2 regions of the Acidipropionibacterium virtanenii genome follow, and region 2 is predicted to be linked to the other one. Evidence: riboswitches for the same ligand, from Rfam matches in the RefSeq annotation. Region 2 holds a riboswitch; the other holds the start of a gene.
The links. Region 2 has a riboswitch for thiamine pyrophosphate ahead of thiC (phosphomethylpyrimidine synthase ThiC). Riboswitches for the same ligand answer to the same signal wherever they lie in the genome.
Positions count from the first base shown of each region.

Region 1: linked by a shared signal. The riboswitch ahead of JS278_RS03440 (thiamine ABC transporter substrate-binding protein) and the one ahead of thiC (phosphomethylpyrimidine synthase ThiC) in region 2 are both predicted to bind thiamine pyrophosphate.

Region 1 covers NZ_CP025198.1:777,381-781,586, forward strand. The annotation lists gene JS278_RS03425 (TIGR01777 family oxidoreductase) at 1-723, shown strand, start outside; gene JS278_RS03430 (rhomboid family intramembrane serine protease) at 724-1,410, shown strand; gene JS278_RS03435 (nucleoside/nucleotide kinase family protein) at 1,485-2,066, opposite strand; TPP riboswitch at 2,108-2,225, shown strand; gene JS278_RS03440 (thiamine ABC transporter substrate-binding protein) at 2,264-3,328, shown strand; gene JS278_RS03445 (ABC transporter permease) at 3,334-4,206, shown strand, end outside.
Region 2 covers NZ_CP025198.1:186,590-190,795, reverse strand. The annotation lists gene fumC (class II fumarate hydratase) at 1-997, shown strand, start outside; gene JS278_RS00845 (hypothetical protein) at 1,093-1,362, opposite strand; TPP riboswitch at 1,386-1,493, shown strand; gene thiC (phosphomethylpyrimidine synthase ThiC) at 1,493-3,280, shown strand; gene JS278_RS00835 (suppressor of fused domain protein) at 3,382-4,068, opposite strand.

The DNA.
Region 1 (4,206 bases), 590 kb from region 2:
GCCGTGATCAACCTCGCCGGCGAACCCATCGCCGGGGGCCGGTGGACCGAGGAGCGCAAGTACCGCATCGTCACCTCCCGGGTCGACACGACACGGATCGTCACCCGCGCCCTGGAGAGCTCCGAGCGCTGCAAGGTCTTCCTCAACGGCTCCGCGGTCGGCTACTACGGCCCCCGCGGCGACGAGTGGGTGAGCGAGGACGACGACGCCGGGGAGGGATTCCTCGCCGAGGTCTGCCTGCGCTGGGAGACGGTCGCCCATGAGGCGCCCGAGGACGTGCGCACCGTGACCCTGCGCACCGGCCAGGTGATCGCCCCCATGGGAGGGTTCCTGGCCAAGCAGCGGCCCCTGGTGAGGCTCGGACTCGGCGGGCGGATGGGATCGGGCCGGCAGTACCTGTCCTGGATCAGCCTGCGCGACCACGTGTCCGCGATGATCGCCGCCCTCACCGACGACCGGGTCCAGGGCCCGATCAACCTCGTCGCCCCCGAACCGGTGCCCAATTCGGACTTCATCGACGCCTACGCCAGCGCCCTGCGGCGGCCGCACTTCATGCCGCTGCCGACGCCGGCGGCCAAACTCGTCTTCGGGACCCAGCTGGTGGAGGAGGCCCTGCTCACCGGCCAGCGGGTGCGCGGCGACCTGCTGGCGAAGATCGGCTTCGAGTTCGCCGACCCCACCATTGACGCCGCCATCGCCACCGCCCTGAAGGGCAGGCGCTGAATGGCCAGGCGGGACGGATACATCCCGGTCGTCACCTGGACCCTCATCGGCATCTGCGTGGTGGTCTGGCTCGGTGAGCTGGCCATCCCGGACTTCGTCAACGACATCGCACTGAGCGCCGCCGCCGGGAAGGCCGAGCCGTGGCGGTTCCTCACCTCCGCATTCGCCCATTCGACGAACATCACCCACATCGGGTTCAACATGTTCGCGCTGTGGTCACTCGGCCGGGCTCTGGAGCGGTTCCTCGGACGAGGACGGTACCTCGCCAGCTACCTGCTCTCGGCGCTGGCCGGGGGAGCCCTGTTCGTGGTCATGGCGACCGGGTCGCAGACCGGCGGCGCACTGGTCCCCGGCTGGTACGACGGGGTGGTCGGGGCATCGGGGGCCATCTTCGGCCTGTTCGGCACCCTGCTGGTGGTGCAGCGGCGTCTCGGCGGATCGACCAGATCGCTGTGGATGGTGCTGGCGCTCAACGTGGCGCTGGTCTTCTTCATCCCCGACATCGCCTGGCAGGCCCACGTCGGAGGGTTCGCGATCGGTGCGGTCTGCGGGGTCGTCTTCTTCGAGGACGCCAAGCGGGTGCAGCGGGGGAAGCGGTCCCTCACCTGGTGGGCGCTCGGGACCCTGGCCGTGGTCATGGTCCTGGCGATCGTGCTGAAGTACGCGTTCACGACAGTCGCGGGCTGAGAATCTGGTCTGCTCAAGCCCGTTCCCGGCTCAGGGCTGCGAGGAACTGTCGAGTTGATGTCCGTCATTCAGCATCAACTCGACAGTTCCTCGCAGACGATCCGCACGTCGGCGAGGTGCCCGGGCCGGTGACGGAGCCGGTGCAGCTCCTCCTGCACCGCCCACAGCGCCCACCACGGCTCGAACATGTCCCCGTCACGGGCCAGGGCCCGCTGTTTCCGGACGGCCGCGTCGGCCTGAATCCAGATCGTGGTGGTGGCCAGTGCTGCTGACGCCGGGGTCAGCGCGCCGCAGGCCTCCACCAGGATCGGCCGGTGCGGGTCGAGGGAACGCCGCTCGCCGGGAGCGCCGGCCTTCCAGTCCCACATTCGGTATCCGGGATCGTGTGCCGCGAGGATCTCGCCCGGAATCACCGTCCAGGCTGCCGACAACCCTGCCCAGCCGGGGTAGAAGTCGTCGTGGACCAGCTGCCAGGCGCTCCCGGATGCCGCCTCCAGCGCTGCGACCAGCCGGTTCGCCAGGGTCGTCTTGCCCGATCCGGAGCCGCCGTCGAGGATCACCACCGGCCGCGAGCCGTGCGCATCGGCGAGGATGCGGGCGGTCAGGGCGTCGAGGAGGTCCGGGCTGCCGGCCGCGAGCGTGAGGGGCACGGCCATTCACTGTACGAGATCCTCGACAGGATCACTGGTATGGTCGGGCGGGTCGACAGGGGAGCGAGAAATCGCTGAGAGTGCCCAACGGGCAGACCCTCGAACCTGATCCGGGCCTCGGAATGCGAGGACAGAACCGGCGTAGGGAGTCGAGCACCTCTCCGGGCCGCCGAGCCCAGCCCCTCCTTGAAACAGGAGGATCCATGTTCCACCACCGCAGGGGCCGTATCGCCCTGGCGCTGCTCACCACTCTCGCCCTGGCTGGGTGCGGTCAGACGGGCTCCCAGTCCGGCCAGTCGTCGCAAACCCCCTCCAAAGAGGTCACGATCATCACCCACGACTCGTGGGCCATGAGCAAGAACGTCGTCGCCGAGTTCACCAAGAAGACCGGCTACACGCCGAAGTTCGTCGCCCAGGGCGACGCCGGCGCCGTCGTCAACCAGCTCGTCCTCACCAAGAACTCCCCGCTGGGCGACGTCGTCTTCGGCATCGACAACACCTTCTCCAGCCGCGCCGTCGACGCCGGCGTCGTGGACCCCTACACCTCCAAGGCCCTGCCCTCCTCGGCCACCTCCGCCGCGAAGTCCACCAGCAACAACCTCACCCCCGTCGACCAGGGCGACGTGTGCATCAACGCCGACGACGCCTGGTTCGCGCAGAAGAAGCTCGCCAGGCCCACCACCCTCGACGACCTCGCCAAGCCCGCCTACAAGAACCTCCTTGTCGTCCCCAGCCCCGCCACCTCCTCCCCGGGCATGTCCTTCCTGGCCGCCACCGTCGGCGCCAAGGGCGAGTCCGGCTGGAAGGGCTACTGGTCCAGGCTCAAGAGCAACGGCCTCAAGGTGGACAAGGGCTGGGAGGACGCCTACAACGTCGACTTCTCCGGCGGCGAGGGCAAGGGCAAGTACCCGCTGGTGCTGTCCTACTCCACCTCCCCGGCCTTCACCGTCTCCAAGGACGGCAAGACGTCGTCCACCTCGGCGCTGCTGGGCACCTGCTTCCGCCAGACCGAGTACGCCGGCGTCATCAAGGGGGCGAAGAACACCGCCGGGGCCAGGGCCTTCATCGACTTCCTGCTCTCCAAGGAGGCCCAGGCCGACATCCCCGGCCAGATGTACATGTACCCCATCGACTCCTCGGTGAAGCTGCCGACCGAGTGGACCAAGTTCGCCCCGCTGTCCCCGAAGCCCTACACCGTCGACCCGAAGACCCTGGCCAAGAACCGCAACACCTGGGTCAAGGAGTGGACGGCCACCGTCCAGGGCTGAATCGGATGGCGGCGACAGCAGCTCCTTCACGGCCGCATCCCGGTGCCCGGCCCCGCTCGGGTCGCGCCGGGACGCGGCTGTGGCGCGCCTGCTGGGTGCTCGCCGGGGCAGTGACCCTGGGATTCCTGGCGGTCTTCTTCGCCGCCCCCGCCACCAACCTCATCGCCAAGGGGTTCGTCGACGAGGCCGGCGATCCCACCTGGTCGGTGATGGCGTCGACCTTCGCCGCCCCGCGCACCTGGCGCATCATCCGCTTCACCCTCGGCCAGGCCGCCCTGGGCACCGCCCTGTGCCTGCTGCTCGGCGTCCCCGGAGCCCACCTGCTCTACCGGGTGCGCTGGCCCGGGCGCACCCTCGCCCGCGGACTGGTGTCGGTGCCCTTCGTGCTGCCGACGGTGGTGGTCGGCGTCGCCTTCCGCACCCTGCTGGCCGACACCGGCCGGCTGGGATTCCTCGGCCTGGACGGCTCCTGGCAGGCGATCACCGCGGCCCTGGTGTTCTTCAACTACTCGGTGGTGGTGCGCACCGTCGGATCCACGTGGTCGCAGCTGGACCCGCGACGCGGCGAGGCGGCCTCCGCCCTGGGTGCCTCGCCGGCCCGGGTGTTCCGCACCGTGACCCTGCCGGCGCTGGGCCCGGCCATCGCCTCGGCGGCCTCGGTGGTGTTCCTGTTCTGCGCCTCGGCCTTCGGCGTGGTGCTGGTGATGGGAGGGACGAAGTACTCCACCCTGGAGACCGAGATCTACCTGCAGACCGTCGAGTTCCTCGACCTTCCGGCCGCCTCCTCCCTGGCGATCGTCCAGCTGCTGGTGGTGGCCCTGTGCCTGTACCTGTCGGGGCGCGCCCAGCATCGGATGCAGCGCAGCCTCGGCGGCGCG
Region 2 (4,206 bases):
CCGGGGTCAGTCCTCCAACGACACCTTCCCGACCGCCATGCACATCGCCGTGGTCACCGAGATCAACGAGAAGCTGTACCCGGCGGTCTCTCAGCTGCGCGACACCCTCGACGCCAAGGCCAAGCAGTACGACGACGTCGTCATGGTGGGCCGCACCCACCTGCAGGACGCCACCCCGATCCGTCTCGGCCAGGTCATCTCCGGCTGGGTCGCCCAGCTCGACTTCGCCCTGGACGGCATCCGCTACGCCGACTCGCGGGCCCGCGAACTGGCCATCGGCGGCACCGCCGTGGGCACCGGCCTCAACGCCCACCCGAGGTTCGGCGTCACCGTCGCCAAGCACGTCACCGAGGAGACCGGCCTGGAGTTCAAGCAGGCCGAGAACCTCTTCGCCGCGCTGAGCGCCCACGACGCCCTGGTGCAGGTCTCCGGCTCCCTGCGGGTGCTGGCCGACGCGCTGATGAAGATCGCCAACGACGTCCGCTGGTACGCCTCCGGCCCCCGCAACGGCATCGGCGAGCTGCTCATCCCCGAGAACGAGCCCGGCTCCTCGATCATGCCCGGCAAGGTGAACCCGACCCAGTGCGAGGCCATGACGATGGTCGCCACCCGGGTCTTCGGCAACGACGCCACCGTCGGCTTCGCCGGTTCCCAGGGCAACTTCCAGCTCAACGTGTTCAAGCCCGTCATGGCCCACGCCTGCCTGGAGTCGATCCGCCTGCTCTCGGACGCCTGCGTGTCCTTCGACACCCACTGCGCCTACGGCATCGAGCCGAACATGGACAAGATCAACGAGAACCTGGACAAGAACCTCATGCAGGTGACCGCCCTCAACCGCCACATCGGTTACGACCTGGCCTCGAAGATCGCCAAGAACGCCCACCACCAGGGCATCTCGCTGCGCGAGTCGGCCCTGACCGTCGGCGGGATGACCGCCGAGGACTTCGACAAGTGGGTAGTCCCCGCCGATATGACCCATCCGTCCGCGGCTGAATAATCAATGGAGGGGGCAACCCCCCACCGAGGATTTTCCTCCCAACACGCCGTCATCGCGCTCTCCAGAGCTGCGGGACGGCGTGTTGGGAGTGAATCCTACGAGGCGACGATGCCCGGCAGACCCGGATCGTCCATCCAGGGCAGCAGGGGCTCGAACCGGTCCTTCCAGGATCCGCCGTCCAGGGCCGTCAGAAGGCCGGTCACGCCGCCCTCTCCCAACGCCCGGCACAGCGCCGCGAAGGTCACCGCGGCATTGGTCGCCGGGCCCCCGGCGCCCGTGAAGCTCCCCACCGAGAGGGTCTTGGCCGTCAGCTCGGGCCGGTGATCGACCCCTCCATGTCGAGATGAGACCCGCCCGAACAGCACCGGGAGCGGGGTCTAGGGTGGGCCACATCCCACGGGAGTCCTCGGCAGAGGACTGAGATCGGGCTCACGCCGCCCGGACCGTTCGAACCTGTTCGGATCATGCCGACGTAGGAAGAAGGAGCTGACTGGCATGCCCATGTCCACCCGCACCACCCCCGAGAAGGACGCCACGACTGCGCGCCCGGACGGGGAGAACTACCCCACCCACCACCTCGGCCATCTGGTCGACGCCGCCCACGGGATCGACGTCCCGGTCACCATGATCAACCAGGACGACGCCCCCGACGGCAGCGCCAATCCCCCGCTGGCGGTCTACCGCACCATCGGCCCCGACTGCGACGTCACCCGCGGCCTGCCGTCGCTGCGCTCCGGATGGATCACCGGGCGCGACGACGTCGAGAGCTACGAGCCGCGAGGCCGTGATCTGTCGGACGACGGCCGCTCGGCGGTGCGCCGCGGTGCCGCCAGCCAGGAATGGAAGGGGGAACGGCGTCCCCCGCTGCGGGCCCGGGCCGGCGCCACCGTCACCCAGATGCACTACGCGCGGGTCGGCGTCATCACCCCCGAGATGCGCTACGTGGCGCTGCGCGAGGGCTGCGACGTCTCCCTGGTGCGCGACGAGCTGGCCGCCGGGAGAGCGATCATCCCCGCCAACGTCAACCACCCCGAGGCCGAACCCATGATCATCGGGAAGGCCTTCGGGGTGAAGGTCAACGCCAATATCGGCAACTCGGCCGTCACCTCGTCGATCGCCGACGAGGTGGACAAGCTGCGCTGGGCCACCCGCTGGGGCGCCGACACCGTGATGGACCTGTCCACCGGCGACGACATCCACACCACCCGCGAGTGGATCCTGCGCAACTCCCCGGTGCCGATCGGCACCGTGCCGATCTACCAGGCTCTGGAGAAGGTGGACGGGGATCACCAGGCGCTCACCTGGGAGATCTTCCGCGACACCGTCATCGAGCAGTGCGAGCAGGGCGTCGACTACATGACGATCCACGCCGGGGTGCTGCTGCGCTACGTGCCGCTGACCGCCGACCGGGTCACCGGGATCGTCTCGCGCGGCGGATCGATCCTGGCCGGCTGGTGCCTGGCCCACCACCGGGAGAACTTCCTATACGAGCACTTCGACGAGCTCTGCGAGATCTTCGCCCGCTACGACGTCGCCTTCTCCCTGGGTGACGGGCTGCGGCCCGGATGCCTGGCGGATGCCGACGACGCCGCCCAGTTCGCCGAACTCGACACCCTGGCCGAGCTCACGAAGCGGGCCTGGGAGCATGACGTCCAGGTGATGGTGGAGGGGCCCGGCCACATCCCCTTCCACCTGGTCCGCGAGAACGTGGAGCGCCAGCAGGAGCTGTGCGACGGCGCCCCCTTCTACACCCTGGGGCCGCTGGTCACCGACATCGCGCCCGGCTACGACCACATCACCTCGGCCATCGGTGCCACCGAGATCGCCCGCTACGGCACGGCGATGCTGTGCTACGTCACCCCCAAGGAGCACCTCGGGCTGCCCGATCGCGACGACGTCAAGACCGGCGTCATCACCTACCGGATCGCCGCCCACGCGGCCGACGTCGCCAAAGGCCACCCCGGAGCCCGGGAGCGCGACGACGCCCTGTCGAAGGCGCGCTTCGAGTTCCGCTGGCGCGACCAGTTCGGGCTGTCCCTGGACCCGCAGACCGCCGAGTCGATGCACGACGAGACCCTGCCCGCCGAGCCCGCGAAGACGGCCCACTTCTGCTCCATGTGCGGGCCGAAGTTCTGCTCGATGAGGATCTCCCAGGACATCCGCGACGACTTCGGTGACGCCGCCGAGCAGCGACGGGTGGCCGAGGCCGGAATGGCCGCGAAGGCGGCGGAGTTCAGGGCCTCCGGAGGAGAGGTGTACCTGCCGGACCCGGTGCGCCGCTGAGCGGTCAGGGGCCGGTGGGGGAACCGGTCACCCACTGTGGGCGGTGAGCTGTGTCGAGTTGATGCTGGTCATTCCGCATCAACTCGACACAGTGTCGCGGATCAGACCACCGACTCCCGGTGCATGTCGGTGTAGTTCACCTGGTGGGAGTCCAGCAGCTGGGCCAGCGCCTCGTAGTCGTTCTGCTCGAGGAAGGTGCGCTCGGCCTCGGTGATCGGCACCGCCATCAGCCAGTGCACCTTGAGGTCGTCATCGATCTCCACCGCACCGAGATCCCCGGCGGTGAAGGGGTGCGACCACATGATGTGCGGGGTGGTGGCCTTGTCGTCGTAGAGGGAGACGACGTCGCCGTAGACGACGCCGGGGGCCATCATCCAGCCGTCCTGGAGCACCGCGAAGGCGCAGGATCCCAGGATCTTGCCCATGACGTCGGAACCGGGCATGCCGACCGCCATCAGCTCGACGCGGACGTCCAGCTTCGTGCCGTCGGCCATCGGCAGTTCATTGGGCCGGGCGTGCAGGGTGACGGTCGACCAGGTCGTCCAGCCGGGGGCCGGTGCGTCGGCACAGGTGAGGACGTCGACGCGGTTGTCGCCGGCGGCGTCCACCATCCCCTCGACATTCGGCGTCCCGCCGATCGACCCGACGGCGGCGCCCACGACTGCAGGGCCGGTCGGGGGCAGGGTCTCGGGGACCGCGACGTCGGCAGGCAGCTCCTCGGGGTCTATGGGCCCGGGGACGAATCCCCCGGGTAGTCGGGCAGCGTCCATATGGTCGTCGTTGGTCACGCCCTCACCTTAATAGGCGGGGGAACGACCCCCCCGGCCCCCCTCGTAGCGGCAAGCCAGCACTAACCCAGTACCCCGTCGCCGGCCACAACGAAACTGGCGCCTGTGAGTTTACTGTGGAGATTTTCCTCCCAACAC